Regions from separate parts of the Halomonas sp. NYA30 genome, predicted to be linked through region 1. Evidence: predicted binding sites of a transcription regulator. Region 1 holds the regulator's gene; each other region holds the start of a gene.
What was found. Region 1 encodes FNR, which switches genes on or off when oxygen is low (the NO sensors DNR and NnrR bind a similar motif). Its sites were predicted from a motif close to TTGATNTANATCAA; they were not measured.

Region 1 (4,776 bases):
GTTTCGGCATGACAACACCTGCTGGATTGTAGCGGTTAGCATGATTTCTGAAGGCACAGATATACAGCGTCTTTCAGTTTGCTGTTACCTCAGTCGCATTCGTACCGAGCTTCACTACAGGCAGGTTCTTGGTCGCATCTTAAGAAAGATGGGCACTGATGACAGAGAGGCGTGGCTTTACGTGATCGCTGAACCTACCCTACGTAAATACTCGCAAAGAATCGCCAATGACCTTCCCGAGGATCAATCCACGCTGCAGGCAAAAAAGCTTAATGATCGTCTAACTAAATCCCACGCTGAGCACGCCGATGGCAATACCGAGGGCGCAAAAGAAAGTGAAGATAATCCCCTTTCCGTAAAAGAGCAGAACGGTAAGCGCGAGCTGCAAGTTACTGAGGCTTCATTACTGACGCTGAGCTTTTCTCAATACTACCGGCAGTATCTATTATCGCTAATGTAGTTTTTTCTTTCCATGGCTACCCCCACCCATCTTCAAGGTTCATAAAGTGTACCTTTTGACACGCTTCTATTATCTTTAAAACTCAATGGGTAATAAGTGTCGTTTGGGGTTATAGCTAAGGTTCAAAAGAAAGCCCCATTTTATGATCCAAAATTGAGAATACAGCTCAATGGCGACGATCGGCTACCTCCGAGTCAGCTCTAGCGAACAAAGCACCCAATCTCAACTTAGCGAGATTGCGAATCGACAAAATGTCGAATGTTGGTCATATGCTCATGCATCTGAAGCTTCTGCTAGCTCAGGAATTTGAAACACTCTATCTCCCATCGAATATCTCAATTCATCTGTCGAAAATTTATGCCATCTGATTTAGAATATTGGTTATGAAGATTTTGATTTGTTATTTATTTATAACTTTTATTTTAATGGTGGTTTATGAAGCCTAAAGAAAAGATGGATTTGAACAAGCTTTATAAAAAAATAAGGGCTAACGCTGGGAGAGCTGTTTGTGATTATTCTATGATTGAAGATGGTGACAAAGTAATGGCTGCCATAAGTGGTGGCAAAGATTCATTTGTTATGCTTGATACTCTGTTGTATTTGAAGAGAGTAGCACCGATTAAGTTTGATGTGGTCGCTGTGAATCTCGACCAAAAACAACCCGGTTTTCCGGAGCATGTTCTTCCTGGCTTCTTCAAAAAGAATAATATTGATTATTATATTATAGATAAGGATACATATTCAATTGTTAAAGAGAAAACTCCTGAAGGGAAAACTACTTGTTCACTTTGTTCGAGACTTAGAAGGGGTTCTCTATATGGGTTTGCTGAGGAGATTGGGGCTACAAAAATAGCTCTTGGCCATCACATGGATGACATTGTAGAAACTCTTTTTTTGAATATGTTTTTTAACGGTAAGTTAAAGGCAATGCCTCCTAAGCTGCTAAGTGATGATCGCAGAAATATTGTAATAAGACCGCTTTCTTATTGTCGTGAGAAAGATATTGCTAAGCTGGCATCAATTGTAGAATTTCCAATTATTCCATGTAATCTTTGTGGTTCTCAGGAGAACTTACAAAGACAGAATATAAAAAACATGTTGGCAGGCTGGGAAAAACAAAAAGCGGGTTGTATTGAAAACATATTTAACGGTATCCAGAATGTAAGTCCAAGCCAACTAGCTGACTTAAATCTTTTCGATTTCCACAATCTCGATATCGACAGGTCTAGTAAAGTCATCTCGAACCATACTGGCAGTGTAGATGTTTCTTCGACCAATTTTATAGAAGCAATCAACCTATGATTTTGTAAAGAATACATTGGTGTATCTGGGCTGTCTTTGGTTATATTTTGATCAACTGCATTTGCTTAAAGCTTTTTTTTACAAAAAATGAATTTTTTGTATGGCTTGTGTTTGTTTTCTTTAGAAGAAAGAAAATTAAGTGACTGTATTGTAATGCTTTACTCACTCACTCACTCTTCCTCTTTTAAAAAAATTTGGCATATAAGGCAAGGACAGCTATACGATGCTGGAGATTTTGCGCAACTTGCAGCGCAACGCGCCGGTCAATTTCTCACTGGTAGCGGTCAATCTGGATCAAAAACAGCCCGGTTTTCCCGAGCATGTGCTGCCTGCGTATCTGGATAAGCAGGGCGTGGAATATCACATTGTCGAGCGTGATACTTATTCGGTGGTGAAAGAAAAAACGCCAGAAGGTAAAACGACTTGCGCGCTCTGTTCACGCCTGCGCCGCGGTTCGCTGTATGGCTTTGCCGAAGAGATTGGCGCCAATAAAATTGCCCTGGGCCACCACCGTGAAGACATCCTTGAAACCCTGTTTCTCAATATGTTCTTTGGCGGCAACTTAAAAGCGATGCCGCCTAAGCTACTTTCTGATGATGGTAAAAATATCGTCATTCGGCCGTTGGCTTACTGTAAAGAGGCGGATATTGCCGAGTTTTCACGGCTGATGGAATTCCCGATTATTCCCTGCAATCTATGCGGTTCGCAGCCCAATATGCAGCGTCAGGTCGTCAAAGAGATGCTCGCCGAGTGGGACAAAAAATTCCCCGGTCGCCTGGAAAGCATGTTTAAAGCCGTTACCAATATTGCGCCTTCCCAGCTAGCGGATCGCAATCTCTTTGATTTTGAAGGGCTAGAAGCCAAACAGGCAGAACTACTGGCCGGGCGTATCCAGGCATTTAACGTCAGCTAGCGTTTTGCTCCTCTTCGGCGAGGGTGATTAAGCGCTGCATATCAAGAATATTGACCTCTCGCCCGGATACCGCCACTACGCTCTGCTGCTGGAAGCGGCTTAAAATCCGGCTGACGGTTTCCACCGCTAAACCCAAATAGTTGCCGATATCGGCCCTGGGCATGGAAAGGCGGAAACTGTAGGGCGAGTAGCCACGGCGACGAAAACGATCTGAAAGCGTGATTAAAAAGCTCGCCAGCCGCTGGTCGGCGGTTTTACGTGACAGCAGGCGCATCATGCGCCGGTCGTCGCGCAACTCTTTGCTCATGCTGCGATACAGCTGGCCACGCAGTTCGGGCAACTCCTCAGAGAGTGAGTCCAAGCGATCAAAGGGAATCTCGCAAACGGTGGTCGTTTCCAGGGCAATTACACTCCCTGGGTAGTGCTCTTCATCGATCCCGTCCAACCCCACTAGTTCGCTGGGGAGGTAGAAATTGGTCAGTTGTTCGCTGCCGTTTCCCTCTGATGTGACTTGTTTCAAACTGCCCGAACGTACCGCATAAACGCTGGTAAAAGTATCGCCTTGGCGAAATAGTGGCTCGCCTTTTTTCAGCGGTGCGCGACGACGAATAATGGCATCGAACTGGCCCATATCGTCTATCTCAAGGGCAAGTGGCAAGCATAGTGAGCTCAAGCTGCAGGTTTGGCAGCGAGCTTCATGGAGTAGCGAGCGTCGGCGGCTCATGGGTTCCAACATGCATAACTCCTTGAGTAGCGTCGTGAGTGGCAGGTAATCATTACGCCGTGCTGAGGTAGGCTTCTCTTAGTATGGAAGCTTCATTTCGTTAGCGATAGCTTGTTTACACAATCTTTGAGTAGTGCTTGCCTGATTGCTGCGGCAGGTGAGCATCAAACGCCATGGCTAAGTGACGAATCAGCAGCCGTCCCATGGGCGTCGCGCTAAGCTGGTCGCCGCTGCGCGTCAGCAGGCCATCTCGCTCGGCGCCCTGTAAGTGCTCAAGCGCTTGCGCAAAGTAACGCGGGGCATCAATGTTCCAGCGTTGATCGATGGCGGCCAGATCAATGCGCATATCACACATTAGTCGCTCAATAACGTCCCGGCGGATCAGGTCATCGTCACTTAAGCGCAGCCCACGTACGGTTGCCAATTGGCCTTGATCCAGCGCTGCTTCATAGCGGGCCAGATCGCTAGGGTTCTGTGCATAGACGTCATCGACGCGAGAAATCGCCGACACGCCAAGCCCGATTAAGTCGCACTGGGCGTGACTGGAGTAGCCTTGAAAGTTGCGCTGGAGCGAGCCTTCGCGCTGGGCGATCGCCAAGCTGTCATCAGGACGAGCAAAGTGATCCATGCCGATGTGCACATAACCGGCCGCGGTGAGCATCTCAATCGTGGTGCGCAGAATCGCCAGCTTCTCTTCGCTGCCCGGCAGGTCATCGATGTTAATCCGCCGCTGGGGGGCAAAGCGCTCGGGCATGTGGGCGTAGTTAAACACAGAAAGCCGTGCGGGATTTAACTCGATCACTTGGCGCAAGGTGTCTGCAAAGCTTTTTTCAGTCTGAAAGGGCAAGCCGTATATTAAATCGAGATTGAGCGAACGAAAGCCCAGCCGGTGTGCTTCATCCATCAGCGTCTCGGTGAGTACCCGTGGCTGAATACGGTTAATGGCTTTCTGCACCAGCGGGCTTAAGTCCTGCACGCCTAAACTGATGCGATTGAAACCGAGCGACTGCAGGTGGCGCAGCGTAAATACGTCCGCTTCGCGTGGGTCGATTTCAATCGCGTAATCGCGATCAGACGCGGACGAGAGACCAAAGCGCGCGTCCAGGCGATCAATCAAGTCGCCCATCTGGTTCAAGTTAAGAAACGTCGGTGTTCCGCCACCCCAGTGCAACTGCTTCACCGGTCGTGTGGTATCCAGGTGGCGAGCGGTCAGCACCATTTCACGGTCAAGCCGGGATAGGTACGGCTCGGCCAGGGCGGTGTTCTTGGTGGCGATTTTATTACACGCGCAGTAAAAGCAAATTTTGCGGCAGAAGGGGATATGCACATACAGCGAAAGAGGACGTTGGCTGGCATTGCTGCGCTCTAACGCCTGAG
Region 2 (4,776 bases), 470 kb from region 1:
GTCGTCCACCGGTAACTCGTACTGCTGCCAATAGGGTTCAGCCGAGCTGTCTGGCAGATAGCGTTTGACGCTGACTTGTTTGGTGCTGATCTGCTGGGTGTTCATATCTTGCCCCCCTTGCCCGCATCGCCATAGGCCCGCTCAGCCGGTGCGGAAAACCGCACATCGACCTCCTGCCAGTGCAACTCGGCATGGGCATCGCCTTGATAGAACACCTGGCTGTGCTTGAGGTAATTAACATCGTCGCGTTTCTGCATGCCTTCATCCAGGCGCTGATGAGCACCGCGGGATTCACGCCGCTCCAGTGCACTTAAGCAAGAAGCTTCGGCAATATCCAGGCCACACTCAAACTCCAGGCACTCCAGTAGCTCGGTGTTGAAGATCTTGCTGGTATCGTTTACGCGAACCTTGTTAAAGCGCGCACGCAGTTGACGCATGGTATCAAGCGATTCCTGCATGCCCTTTTCAGTGCGATAAATACCGCAGCCGCTCTCCATAGCCTGCACCATGGCGTGCTTGAGTTCTACCCAGTTCTCCCCACTGCCGGTTCCGTCACAGAGGCGCAGTAGCTTGGCTTGCTGACGGTCACCCTGAGCTTCCAGCAAGCGCATATCGGCCCACTCGGTTTGCGCTGCACGTTGACTTGCTTGCTCACCGGCCAAGCGGCCAAACACCAGTAGCTCGGTAAGCGAGTTGGAACCCAGCCGGTTGGCCCCATGTAAACCGACGGAAGCACACTCCCCGGCGGCGTATAGCCCGGCAATCGAGGTTTCGCACTGAGGGTCGGTTTCGATCCCGCCCATGGTGTAGTGAACCGCTGGGCGAATGGGAATCGGCTCTTTCACCGGATCAACGTTGATATAGGCTTTGGCCAGCTCGCAGATAAACGGCAAACGCTCTAAGATATATTTCTCACCCAGGTGACGCAGATCGAGATAGACCACATCGCTGTCGCCAAACTTGCCGGTGCGGCCCGCCTGCTGTTCCTGCCAAAAGGCCTGGGAAAGTTTGTCCCGAGGCCCCAGCTCCATGTACTTGTTTTCCGGCTTACCCAACGGTGTTTCCGGGCCTAGGCCGTAATCCTGCAGATAGCGATAGCCATCTTTATTGAGCAAAATACCCCCTTCGCCCCGGCACGCTTCGGTAATTAAAATGCCAGAACCGGGCAGGCCTGTGGGGTGGTATTGCACAAATTCCATATCCCGCAGTGCCACGCCGTGACGGTAGGCCATCGCCATACCGTCGCCGGTGACAATGCCCGCGTTGGTATTGAAGCGGAAAAGGCGCCCAGCGCCACCGGTAGCGAGAATCACCGCTTTAGCGCGCAGCAGGGTCAGTTCACCAGTGGCTATCTGCAAGGCAATCACGCCAATCACGGCACCTTCGTGTACCGCCAGATCGAGCACAAAGAACTCATCAAAGCGCTCGATCTCTGGGTACTTCAGCGAAGTTTGAAACAGCGTATGCAGCATATGGAAGCCGGTTTTGTCGGCCGCAAACCAAGTCCGGGCGGTTTTCATGCCGCCAAAGCGGCGCACCTGCACTTGACCATCGTCTTTCCGGCTCCAGGGGCAACCCCAGCGCTCCATCTGTACCAATTCTTGATAAGCGTGGTGGACAAAGTAATCAACGACGCCTTGTTCAACCAGCCAATCCCCGCCTGACACTGTGTCGTCAAAGTGGGCCTGATGGGAATCCTCGGCACTGGTGACGGCGGCGGCGCCACCTTCGGCGGCCACGGTATGAGAGCGCATGGGGTATACCTTGGAGAGCAGTGCAATACGCTGGGGAGTACCCTGCTCCTTGGCCTGCTCGGCCGCGCCAATGGCAGCGCGTAGGCCTGCCCCTCCTCCACCCACAATAACGATATCGAAATCTCGCTGTTGCATGACGCTTCCTTCCGTTAGTCAGGTCGTAATGGCGATACTCTGCGGCGCCTTCTTATTTTCAAATTACCATACCCCTGGCAGGCCGCGATTATTACTCGAAAGGAGTATTGACGTACGTCAAGGAAGGTGAAAATTAAGTTATCGTTGCTTTTACCTTAATCCCACACCGCTTACTCTTCAGGGCAATTACTGTCAGGCAGATAGCTGCCCACCAAGCGACAAAAGTAAATACGCTAAACACTGAAGAGAGGTGCCGCATGACAACCAATGCCCAACCCTCACCGCGATGGAAACTGCTAGCGCCGTTAGCAGTCGCTATTATTGTCGCGCTGATCCCCACTCCACCGGGGCTTGCGCCCCATGCGTGGTACTTCTTCGCCATTTTTCTCGGCTGTGTCGTTGGCTTGATTCTCGAACCCTTGCCCGGTGCGGTGGTGGGGCTGGTCGGCGTTACGCTGGTGGCACTGCTTTCGCGGTGGGTGCTGTTCTCTCCGGAGCAACTGGCAACTGGCGGCTTTAATGCCGCCAACCAAGCATTCTCATGGGCCGTGTCGGGCTTTACCAACTCCACCGTCTGGCTAATTTTTGGCGCCTTTATGTTTGCCCTGGGCTATGAAAAAACCGGCTTGGGCAGGCGGATATCACTCTGGCTGGTCAAGGCAATGGGTAAACGCACCTTAACCCTGGGCTACGCGGTAATGATTGCCGATGGCATTCTGGCGCCCTTTACGCCCTCTAATACGGCGCGTAGTGCGGGTACCATCTACCCGGTAATTCGTAACCTGCCACCGCTTTACGACTCCCACCCTAATGATCCCAGCATGAAGCGCATGGGCAGTTTTCTTATGTGGACGGCGCTCGCGTCTACCTGTGTGACAAGCTCACTATTTTTGACCGCGTTGGCGCCCAACCTATTGGCTATCGCACTAACTGAAAGCACCACCGGTATCCGTATCAACTGGGGGCAGTGGTTCATGGCCGTCGTGCCGGTGGGCATTCTGCTGCTTTTACTGGTGCCGCTACTGAGTTATTGGCTATGCGCCCCCGAGGTGAAAGCGGGTAATGAAATTTCCGATTGGGCTGGAAAGGAGTTAACCAAGCTGGGAGCACTGACCCGTAATGAAATAATACTGGTCATGATGGTGGTCACTGCCCTATTGCTATGGATTTTTGCGGGCAGTGTTATCTCTGGGTCACTGGTGGGTTTATTGGTCATCTGCGGGATGCTGTTAGTGGGCATCGTGAGTTGGAAAGATATTCTCGATAACCATGCCGCCTGGAATACCTTTGTATGGTTTGCAACCTTGGTAGCACTAGCAGGTGGGCTGAGCCTAGTGGGTTTCGTTAATTGGTTTGGCAATGTGGTCGGCGGGCAGATCAGTCACTTCGACCCGCTGATGGCCATGGTGGCACTGGTAGCCATCTTCTATCTACTGCACTATTTCTTCGCCAGCGTGACAGCGCACGTTACCGCCCTGCTGCCGGTGATTCTTGCAGCAGCGTCGGGGATTGCCGGGTTGGATATGCAGATGTTTGTTCTGCTGCTACTTCCCACGCTGGGCTTTATGGGCATTCTCACTCCCTACGGCACGGGCCCAAGCCCCGTCTACTACGGCAGTGGCTATCTGCCCAGCGCACTCTTCTGGCGGCTGGGGGCAATCTTTGGGTTGCTATTTCTAGTGGCTTGGCTGGTGATCGGCCTACCCTGGTTAATGGTGATCAGCTGACCCGTGGTTTAGCCAAACGTTTGATACCAAGCGTTGAGCTGTTGTGAGATTTCACCAGGCTGTTCAGCATGAAGATTGTGGCCCCCTTCCAGCGTGATCTGGCGCAGGCGGGGGGCCATCGTTTTTAGACGAGTAGCCAGCGTGTGGAACTTGGCATCCTGCAGACCCGAAAAATAGCTGACCGGTAGCGACGTATTTGCCAGCCACGCCCATTGCGATGGTTGCTTGCCGAGTGACGTTGCACGCAGCATATTCGCGACAGATGGCCCATGATTAGCAAGACGGCGTTGAATCTGCCGACAACGCTGGGCCTCGGTTAGGTCGGAAAACACCGGTTGTTGGTACCAGTCAGTCAGTACCCCCTCCATTGGTTCCTGCTCGAAACGTGTTGCCCAGCGTTCATCATGGGCAATGCGGGCGGGTCGCTCGCTGGCAGCCAGCCCTGGATGGGCGCTTTCCAACCAGAGGGCGGCAAGACCTAATGGCTGACGGCTAGCGTGGTAAAGCGCCAAGCGCCCGCCCAGGGAGTAGCCCAGCAGGCAGTAGCGGCGAATACCGTGAGCCACCAATGTATCAGTAAGCCAGTAGTGAAACGCCTCAAAAGAGGCTGTCTGGACGCGGTGATTTTTGCCATGGCCAGGTAAGTCCAACGCTAAGCAATCGACGCCTTCCAAGCCATCACTCACCGCCGCCCAGTCGTGGCGGTCGCCCAGCAGGCCGTGCAGCATGACCAGGGTTGGCTTGGATGCCTTTTGCTTAAATTCGTCGCTCACCCTCTTCCTCCCGAATTACGGCTCCTAGCGCTGTCAGATCATCAGCTACCTGCTGATGGGGCACGTTAACCTCGATCAACGTAACCCCCACCGTTAGAGCTTGGCTATAGGCTGTCGCAAAGGCGTCCAGTGACGCTGGCGCAACGTAGCCAAGCCCAAACATCTGCGCCGCATGCTCGAAGCTTAAGCCGTGAGGCTGTCGATAATAGCGCTCCAGCAGATCACCCTCTTTAGGCACGGGCAGCATATGGAAAATACTGCCGCCATCGTTATTGAGGATAACCACCACCAGTGGCTGGGTGGCTTGTTTCAGCAACGCCAGGCTATTGAGGTCATGTAACGCACTGGTATCTCCCAGCAAAATAGTGATGGGCTCTTGGCGAGAGC
Region 3 (4,776 bases), 2.1 Mb from region 1:
CGCCTATTTGCAGCGGCACCACCAAGTTCATCAAACCGATGACCATGGGCATAGCGACAAAGAAGATCATGATCACGCCGTGGGCGGTGAAGATCTGATCGTAGTGTTCGGGCGGTAAATAACCCGCGGCGCCCCCGGCGGCCATCGCCTGCTGGGTTCGCATCATAATCGCATCCGAGAAGCCACGCAGTAGCATGACCAGAGCAACGATGAAGTACATAATGCCGAGCTTTTTGTGGTCAACGGAGGTAAACCACTCGTTCCACAGCCAGCTCCATTTACGGTAATACGTTAACGCGCCTAACAGCGCGATCCCCCCAATGGCCATGAAGGCCGCGACGACCATAATGATCGGTTCGTGGTAGGGAATTGACTCTAAACTGAGTTTTCCAAACACGGCTTAACCCCCTGCTTCAACGCTAGTGGGATGGCTGCGCATGGCATGATCCTGACTAGCATGGTTGTTGGTGTCGTGGCCAGAGTCGGCCGCTTGATGGGTGTTAGGTGCGTTATCGCCATCAGAAGAATCAGCATGGTCGCTGCTCAACTGATGATCGCCGCCCATCTCGTGTTCACCGCCGGTGTGAAAGCTTTTCAAAATGCTTTCGTATAGCGCTGGTGAAATAGCCGAGAAGTACTCCACTGGGTGCGATTCGCTAGGCTCCGCCAGGGCTTCGTAGCCTTCTGGGTAGGTCAGCGTTTCAGAGGCACCGCGCACGGTTTCAACCCAGTCATCAAACTCGCCGGGGGTCGTCACTTTGGCTTCAAACGTCATGCCCGAGAAGCCCGCGCCACTGTAGTTGGTAGAGCGACCTGGATAGCTGCCCTTTTCATCGGCAATCAGATGGACATCGTTATCCATGCCCGCCATGGCGTAGATTTGGCTGCCAAGATGGGGAATGAAGAAAGCATTCATTACCGAACCTGAGCTAACACGGAAGCGCACGGGGGTATCGACGGGAAAGGCCACTTCATTAACGCTGGCCACGCCCTGCTCGGGATAGATAAACAGCCATTTCCAGTCCAGCGATACGGCCTGAATTTCGATCGGCTCCACGTCGCTTTCCAGCGGTTTGTGGGGATCCAGGCTGTGGGACGTTTTATAGGTCAACAGCGCCAGCACCGCGATAATCGCGCAAGGCACGATCCAGATCACCGCTTCAATCGCGTTGGAGTGCGCCCAATCGGGAAGGTACTTAGCCCCGCTATTACTACGCCGATAGCGCCAGCCGAACAGCAGCGTCATCACAATAACGGGAATAACTACAATCAACATCAGGCCAAAAGCGGTCAGAATCAGCGTCCGCTGCTCTGCGCCAACCTGCCCTTTGGGGTCTAATAGCGCTGAACTACAGCCTGCTAGAAACAGGCACAGCGCAAGGAGCACTAACGTGCCTCGCCTGCGCCATAGTGAGCGTCGTTGCATGGTGTGATCTCGTCCAAGGTGTTAAAAGTTAGGGTTTAAAACACACTAGCCAGCCCTGCGGTCATGATAAATAGCAGGCTAACTATTACCCCATACTCTTCCCAAAACATGCTCGTGGGAGCATCCTCACAAACCTGTGCGTGGTGCGTTGAGCGTCACTGTTCCGGGAAAAATATGCGCCGCCACGTAGGAATAGCGGCGGGTCTTGCTCGCCTATGCTTTAAAAGCGACAGCAGGGCTTTAAAAGCGACAGCAGGTAAGACGAAAGTATTTTCTATTGATCGAGATCACGAAAGAAGTGGCGCATTGCCGCACCCAAGCTATTGACGGCTATAGAGAAGCGAAACATTTCTACGCAACGGTTACCACTGGCACCTCGCGGCCATGCCCCTCTAGCAGTTGCGGCGCGCCCTCTTCGTCAGTAACCACCACATCAAAATCGTCTAGGGCTGCGAAATAAGCCGGTCGCACCACGCCAAACTTGCTGGCATCCACTACCAGCAAGCGCTGCATAGCGGTGGCAATGGCGGCTTGTTTAGGCGCGACTTCGTGAAAGTGGAAGCAGCTTACGCCTCGCTCCAAGTCCACCCCCGCCGCGGAAATCAACGCTTTGTTGATACCCAATCGCTCGATGGCGGCGGCCATATTGTCGCTGCCAAATGATTGTGAAGCGGCATAAAACAGCCCGCCCAGTAGTACAAGGCGTACGTTAGGCAAGGCGGCAACGGCATTGGCGACGTTGAGCGCATAGGTCACCACCGTTAGTTCACGGAAATGACTTAACTGACTCAGCAACGGAATCAGCGTCGAGCCACAGTCAATAAACAGTGTATCGCCCTCTTCAATAAAGGCGAGTACTCGCTGACAGAGCCGATACTTCGCCTGATAGTGGCTAGCCTGCTGCTCGGTTAAGTCATATATCGGTGTGACCCCGGGGTAATTCGCCATTACCAAGTGCCCGCCCAGCAGGCTCATCGCAGTAGGCTGGGTGGTGAGATCGCGCCGGATGGTCATCTCCGATACATCACAAAGCTCTGCAGCATCGCGCAGATGAAGAGTGCCGCCACTGGCTAGCGCTTCCTGAAGTTTGGCAAGGCGCTGAGCGCTGCGGCCATTCATGGTGGGCATCTCCTTAACAACCCCTCTTGTTGTGATTAGCGCAACATAAGCCTTCATGTTGCCTCTTATTTCTTTCTATGCTGAGCGAGCAGCGACGGAATTTCCACTGCGACAACGACCATTAACGCTATTCGTGATGCTTACGGTAGTTATATGACATTTAAATAGCGTTGATGTGACAACACTTGCAAATCAACGTTAGAAAAATAACACTAAATGTTATAATTTTAACATTCACGCCAGCCCGCACGACTATAACCACGGATAGCCACACTCAAATGGCTCCGCGACAACCCCCGTTGAGGCTTACATGACTGCTCGAAAACACACTCGCTCTTCATCGCTTGTCACCCTTAGTGCTGGCGCCTTACTGACAAGTACCGCCCTCGTCACTCCAGCATTGGCAGATGACGCTCAGCCCCATCCGCTTGACCGGCTGTGGTCGTTTGCCAATGTCTCGGTCAACTATCTCGATTGGTCGAACGGCACCGAAGCACGCACCGCCCCTAACGCGGCGAAAAGCGACTTTATGTTTCTCGAAATTGAAGGCGGCGCTGGCTTTAGCTGGGGCGAATTCTACGGTTTCTTTGATTTCGAGAACCCCACCAACGATCAATTCGATGAATCCAGTGGTGGCAAAGACAACTTCCGCACCGCGGGTAAAATAACCTCGCACATTTACCTGGGCGACAGCCCGCTGTCTATTTACGCTCACCTTTACGACTTCCGTGATTACGGCTTTGAAAGCCGCGAGCAGGATCAAATTTTGGGCCTGGGTTACCGCACTACTTTTGATAATGGTTTATGGTTCAAGCCATTCATTGGTGCCGCGCGGGTGCAAAGTAACAGCTACAGCGGCATGAACGGCTTTATGGCTGGCTGGGTCGCGGGTTATGATTTCGCTGCGCTCGACCAGAACTTCAGCGTGACTAACTGGCATGAGCAGACCTTTGGCCGCGATGACGAGTATCTGGATGAAAATTACGTGAACGGCACAGCAGGCAGTGTGGGCACCAACGGTGCACTGAGCCTGTGGTGGCATCCGAGCGACTTGATCACCACCGGTATTCAGTACCGCTACTCTGACAATAAGTTGGGCACGCCCAATAATTATCAGAATGCGATGATCTACTCCGTCAAGCTCAACTTACTATAAGCGCGGCACGTTCGCGCAGACTCGAAGGATCCCCTTATGACACTCCTTATGAGCTTGGTGGGTATGGTCACCCTGGTGGCCATTGCCCTGATTTTCTCTTACGACCGTAAGTCTATTCGGCTACGCACTGTGCTGGGCGCTTTTGCGATTCAAGCGGGCATTGGTGCGTTTGTACTTTATGTGCCTTTCGGTCAGGCGGTGCTGCAAGCCATCTCTTCTGGCGTTAGCCAAATTTTGGTGTATGCCAACGATGGTATCGGCTTTCTGTTTGGTGGTTTAGCGGACGTAGAAAACGTCGGCTTTGTGTTTGCCATCAAGGTTCTGCCGGTCATTATCTTCTTCTCTTCTCTCATCGCCGTGCTGTACTACATCGGCATTATGCAGTGGGTAATCCGCATCCTGGGTGGCGCTCTGCAAAAAGCCCTGGGCACTTCACGTACCGAATCGCTCTCCGCGACCGCGAATATCTTCGTTGGCCAAACTGAAGCACCGCTGGTGGTACGTCCGTTTATCGCCCGCATGACGCCTTCGCAGCTGTTTGCCGTTATGTGTGGCGGCTTGGCGTCGGTGGCGGGTTCGGTGTTGGCGGGTTATGCAGCGCTGGGTATTCCCATGGAGTACCTGGTAGCAGCTTCCTTTATGGCGGCGCCCGGCGGGCTGTTGTTTGCCAAGCTGATCATGCCGGAAACCCAGGATGTGTCCGATAGCGACAGCGTTTCCAAGGTAGAAGAAGAAATTGAAGCCCAGGAAGATAAGCCCGCCAACGTGCTGGATGCTGCCGCCTCCGGCGCTACATCGGGCTTGATGCTGGCCGCTAACGTGGGCGCGATGTTGCTCGCGTTCATTGGTTTGATCGCGTTGATCAATGGCATTCTCGGCGGCGTTGGCGGCTGGGTGGGCTTTGACTCACTGAGCTTAGAACTGATCTTGGGCTGGCTGTTCGCCCCGCTTGCCTTCCTGTTAGGTGTACCCTGGGAAGAAGCCACCCTGGCAGGCTCGTTTATCGGCCAGAAACTGGTCGTCAACGAATTTGTCGCCTACATCAACTTGGCACCCTACATTGATGGGGAACAGG
Region 4 (4,776 bases), 1.9 Mb from region 1:
GCGCCGAGGTGTGGGAAATTGATGCCGAAACGGGCATGCATCGGCCTTATGCCACCGGCCTACGCAACCCAACCGCGCTGACCATTCAGCCAGACACTGACCAGCTATGGGCCGTGGTCAACGAGCGCGACGAGCTAGGCCCCGACCTAGTGCCTGACTACCTTACGACTGTTCAGGAAGGTGGTTTCTACGGCTGGCCGTATAGCTATTGGGGCCAGAATGTCGACCCCCGCGTTCGCCCACAGGACCCTGAAAAGGTCGAGTCGGCGATTGCCCCTGATTACAGCCTGGGTTCACACGTAGCCCCGCTTGGCCTCGCCTTCTCCATACCCGAGATGGGCGATGAGTTCGCGGAAGGCGTATTTATCGGTGAGCACGGTAGCTGGAACCGCAATGACCCTGTTGGTTATAAAGTCGTGTTTGTGCCCTTCAGCAACGGCGAACCCAATGGCGACCCGATTGACTTCGTTACCGGGTTTCTCAACGGCGACGACCAAACGCGCGGTCGACCCGTCGGTGTCACTATCGACCCAGACGGCGCCCTCATCATCGCCGATGACCTGACCAATGCCGTGTGGCGCGTCACCTATGACGGCAATGATTAACCGCACTCTGTATTATTCAATAGCGTGAAGAAGGCGGTAGCCACTTAGGCTGCCGCTTTTTCCGTTTGTTTTAAAAGGGATTTATATGATCAGATCACTGGAAGAGCTCGAAGCCGTTAAACAGTCGTGTCGCTCGATGGTAACGAAGAGCTCAAGTCTTTCTGCTGGCACCGCCATTATCCCCATTCCCGGTGTGAACATCGGTTCTGACGTCGCTATATTGCTGCGCTTGATCCCGAAGATTAACGAGCAATTTGGCTTATCGCCGGAACAGATCGAGAGCCTGGATACAGAGACCCGGCTATTTGTAATGAGCTCCATCTCAACGACCGGCAGCAAGATGGCGGGTAAATACATCACCCGTAAACTGCTCATGATGACGTTCAAAAAGATGGCTGGCAGGATATCGGCAAAAAGTGCGTCTAGATATGTGCCCTTCCTGGGCAGCGCTATCGCGGGCGGCATCAGCTTCGCCACCATGAAGTACATGGGCAACAGCCATATCGACGATTGTTACGAGATTGTCCTGGCAACGCTGGAAAACGAGCAACTGGAGCCCGTGGCGTTGATAGAGTCAGCGCCGACATTAGAAGACGCCATGCCCTCGCAAGATTATTGACGCCCAGCCTTACCCATTCTGGCAAGTATCTCTTTCCCTTCTGATTAACTACCGAGCATTCCTCGGTAGTGGTGCCTAATAGTTTACCTCAACCTTACGGTAGCTAAGCAGCGGGCAATAACTAGCCAAACAGGTAGCCGCCTAAGCGTATTGCACGCTTATGTAGCCTGCTATCAATTAAATCTTGATCCTCGTCAATTTCCTCGGGCAATTGTGACATTGTTTCACAATATGACGATTATATGCGTTTACGAAATCGCTTAAAATCACATCAATCAAAAGAAGCCTAAAACTAAAAATGAATTACCCAAAACGCCTAACAATCGATGAAAATTACTAAAAGGGATTAGAAATGGGAAAGATCATACATAACCTCTCAATCAAAAAAACCTTAACTATTATTATGGGATCTTTGGTTATTTTTATGCTCTTGCTTTCTGCGCTGAGTATTGTCATAAACAAAAGCGGCTCAAAATCGCTGCATGAAATTGCCGACGTAGGTGTCGTGCAAATGAATTCCATTAATCGCACGGAAGCTAACCTCGCCCAGGCCAATTCAGGCGCCCGTGAATACTTAAAAGCATGGGAAAATAATGAAGCCAATAGTGAAGTGAGTCGCTGGAAGCTTGAGGCAGAAACCTCTTTAGATGCAGCTCAGAGGCGTATTGATGAATTTAATTCCATCATATCTCCTACAGGAAGCCAGCGAGAAACTCTAGCTTTAGAAGCCAACCAAATCTATCAGGCTTACACCCTGCAACTTGATAAAGTACTGCAAGCCACTACATTAAGCGCAGCAAATGAAGCATGGCTACCAATAATGAGTTTGAGAAGAGACTTCCAGACAGCCGTTCGTAACTTCATTGAATTAACCGAGGAAAGAACCGCTGAAATATTAGTAAATGATAAAGAAAATAGTCAATTAACACTTTTGGTAACTTTTTTGATAATTGGCCTTGCGTTAGCGATGACAGCATTAGCCCGCCTGGTTATTGTCAGAGCCATCGTTAACCCTATTAACAGTACGGTTGAGCACCTTACCGCTATTGCTAAAGGTGATTTGACACAAAGAATCCAGCAGCTCGGCCGTAATGAAATAGGTGTTTTATTACAAGGTTTACAAGCAATGCAGTTGCAGCTAACCGATATTGTTCAAATGCTTAAATTGAACAGTGATAACTTATTCACGGGCACTAATGAAATCTCACTGGGAACGCAAGATCTCTCTTCCCGTACAGAAGAACAAGCATCTGCCCTTTAAGAGACAGCTGCTAGCTTAGACGAATTAACAGCTACAGTGAAAATGAATGCCGATAATGCCTCCGAAGCAAACAAAATAACCTCTTATGCAGCCACGACCGCGCACACTTCTGCAAAAGAGGGAGAGCAAATGCTGCTCATGATGCGTGACCTTGAAGATAAAGCGGCTGAAATGAGCGAAATTGTTAGCATAATCGACTCAATAGCATTTCAAACCAACCTATTAGCGTTAAATGCATCGGTAGAGGCTGCTCGCGCTGGTGAGCAAGGCCGTGGCTTTGCCGTGGTGGCTAACGAAGTTCGCCAACTGGCAAGTCGAAGCTCACAATCTGCCAGCCAAATCCGCTCAATGCTTGAGATGAGTCGTTCAAAAACAACAGAGTGTTCGGCTCAAGCGACCAAAAGCGGCATCACTATTCGTGAGTTAGCTGAAAATGTTGGCAAAGTCTCTTCGCTGATGGAAGAGATCACACAAGCATCCGAAGAGCAAAGTCGCGGTATTGATCAGGTCAACATAGCAATTTCGCAAATCGATTCAGTCACTCAGCAAAACGCAGCGTTGGTAGAAGAATCCAGTAGTGCGGCAGCGTCATTAGAAGAGCAAGCAAAGCAATTGGCAGACATTACCGCCAAATTTACGATTGCAACGTATACAACGGCTATCCAACACAAACCTGCCTCCCCAACGTTTCTAAAACAGCTAACAAAGCGTGGACACACTGAATTAGAGGCAGATTGGCAAACCTTCTAACTACACGGCTTAACGTTTGAACCTGAATTCAAACCTTAAGGGCGGCCGCTAAAGCCGCCCTTTTCTTTTGGTTGGAGGGAAAAGTCAATGTGGCCCCATCACTGGGTAATGATATGCTCTAGCTGTTTTTTAACGATGACATCAGGAGAAGTGAATGCCAGCTTATGTCGTACTGACCCGTGAACACACCCACGACGCTCAGGAAATGGAACGCTACGGCGAAAAGGCGAAAGCCGCTCGTGAAGGCCACGACCCGCAGCCCCTCGCCTTCTACGGTGATTTTGAAGTGCTGGAAGGCAGCGCCATGGAAGGGGCCGTGATTCTGCGTTTCCCCGATATGGCCGCTGCCCGCGCTTGGTATGAAAGCCCCGCTTACCAGGAAGCTCGTAAGCACCGCTTCCAGGGCGCCGACTACCGCGTCTTTATCGTTGATGGGATTGAAGAGGCGTAAAAATTCCTCTTGCTTCACGTAGCTGTCTAGTCCTAAAATAGATTGACACTTATTTCATCTCAAACGCCCAGTGCACTGCATTGGGCGTTTTGTATTTCAGCGCTAGGTGCGGCCGCTGACTGTTATATATCTCGACGGACTCATTCACCATCGTACGCGCCTGACAAACATCTCCTGGCTGAACCAAGAGAAATTCAGTCTTCAATATTCCGTTTACACGTTCTGCGAGAGCGTTTTGATAACAGTCATAACCGTCTGTCATTGAGCACTGGATACCGTACTGGCGATGTATCTTCTGATAGCTGTCACAGCAGTATTGGATGCCTCGATCCGAGTGGTGGATTAACGGCTCGCTTCCTAACCGTTGGCGTAGAGCGTTGCGTAACGCTTGCTCTACGTCCTGGCTACGTAAGCTCTCATGGACGTGATGACCGACGATTTTGCGGGAGTAAGCATCGGTGACCAGACTTAAATAGCTCATCCCGTGACGCGTCGGTAGATAGGTAATGTCAGCGACCCAGACCTGATTAGGGCGGCAGGCAACCACCTGCTCGGGGCCTGGCTTGAGCAGGTTCGGATGTCGCCGGAAGCGATGATGGCTGTGCGTCGTCTTATGATAAGCTCGGCGTATGGGCACCAGCAGACGCCGCGTACGAAGGACCTGAAAGAGCTGATCTCGTCCCACGTGCAACTCTTGATCTGCTTGGCGGTGCAGCAAGTGATGCAGCTTGCGGGTGCCTAGTCGAGGCTGGGTAAGTCGTATGTCTCGAACAAAATCGACGATCCGCTGCTCCCGGGCCTCTCGCGACTGCTGCGCTTTTTTGGCCTGATACCAAGCCTGGCGGCTGATGCCGAGAAGGTGGCATACCCTGCTGATGGTTAATCCGGCAACACGTTCTTGCGTGAGGACTTGTCTGGCTGCTTTTTTACGGACACCCCGTAATCCTTCTCCATCACCTCCACAACAGCTTCGAAGAACTGAGCCTTTTGCTCAGCAAGCCGCAACTTCTCTTCAAGCTCTTTGATCCGTTGTTCAGGGGTAAGTGGCCGGGGCATGTCGGGACTCCTTCTAGAGCGCTGTGTGGCACCG

Region 2: a site for FNR is predicted at 1,997-2,010, ahead of frdA (fumarate reductase (quinol) flavoprotein subunit). Genes of this name have one in related genera too.
Region 3: a site for FNR is predicted at 1,704-1,717, ahead of cyoA (ubiquinol oxidase subunit II). Genes of this name have one in related genera too.
Region 4: a site for FNR is predicted at 1,409-1,422, ahead of ACWI0H_RS04195 (HAMP domain-containing protein). Genes of this name have one in related genera too.

Annotation. Positions count from the first base shown of each region.
Region 1 covers NZ_OZ334477.1:3,588,640-3,593,415, reverse strand. Annotated here, with positions in the region: gene ACWI0H_RS16690 (DEAD/DEAH box helicase) at 1-460, shown strand, start outside; gene ttcA (tRNA 2-thiocytidine(32) synthetase TtcA) at 896-1,762, shown strand; partial or broken gene ttcA (tRNA 2-thiocytidine(32) synthetase TtcA) at 1,968-2,675, shown strand; gene fnr (fumarate/nitrate reduction transcriptional regulator Fnr) at 2,668-3,411, opposite strand; gene hemN (oxygen-independent coproporphyrinogen III oxidase) at 3,515-4,776, opposite strand, start outside.
Region 2 covers NZ_OZ334477.1:4,063,026-4,067,801, forward strand. Annotated here, with positions in the region: gene ACWI0H_RS18865 (succinate dehydrogenase/fumarate reductase iron-sulfur subunit) at 1-105, opposite strand, end outside; gene frdA (fumarate reductase (quinol) flavoprotein subunit) at 102-1,889, opposite strand; gene ACWI0H_RS18875 (anion permease) at 2,147-3,616, shown strand; gene menH (2-succinyl-6-hydroxy-2,4-cyclohexadiene-1-carboxylate synthase) at 3,625-4,389, opposite strand; gene menD (2-succinyl-5-enolpyruvyl-6-hydroxy-3-cyclohexene-1-carboxylic-acid synthase) at 4,373-4,776, opposite strand, start outside.
Region 3 covers NZ_OZ334477.1:1,039,737-1,044,512, reverse strand. Annotated here, with positions in the region: gene cyoB (cytochrome o ubiquinol oxidase subunit I) at 1-397, opposite strand, end outside; gene cyoA (ubiquinol oxidase subunit II) at 401-1,426, opposite strand; gene ACWI0H_RS04785 (DeoR/GlpR family DNA-binding transcription regulator) at 1,778-2,545, opposite strand; gene ACWI0H_RS04780 (outer membrane protein OmpK) at 2,856-3,701, shown strand; gene ACWI0H_RS04775 (NupC/NupG family nucleoside CNT transporter) at 3,738-4,776, shown strand, end outside.
Region 4 covers NZ_OZ334477.1:902,331-907,106, reverse strand. Annotated here, with positions in the region: gene ACWI0H_RS04205 (PQQ-dependent sugar dehydrogenase) at 1-605, shown strand, start outside; gene ACWI0H_RS04200 (hypothetical protein) at 691-1,224, shown strand; gene ACWI0H_RS04195 (HAMP domain-containing protein) at 1,577-2,485, shown strand; gene ACWI0H_RS04190 (methyl-accepting chemotaxis protein) at 2,528-3,235, shown strand; gene ACWI0H_RS04185 (DUF1330 domain-containing protein) at 3,390-3,686, shown strand; one part of gene ACWI0H_RS04180 (IS3 family transposase) at 3,736-4,605, opposite strand; one part of gene ACWI0H_RS04180 (IS3 family transposase) at 4,608-4,776, opposite strand, start outside.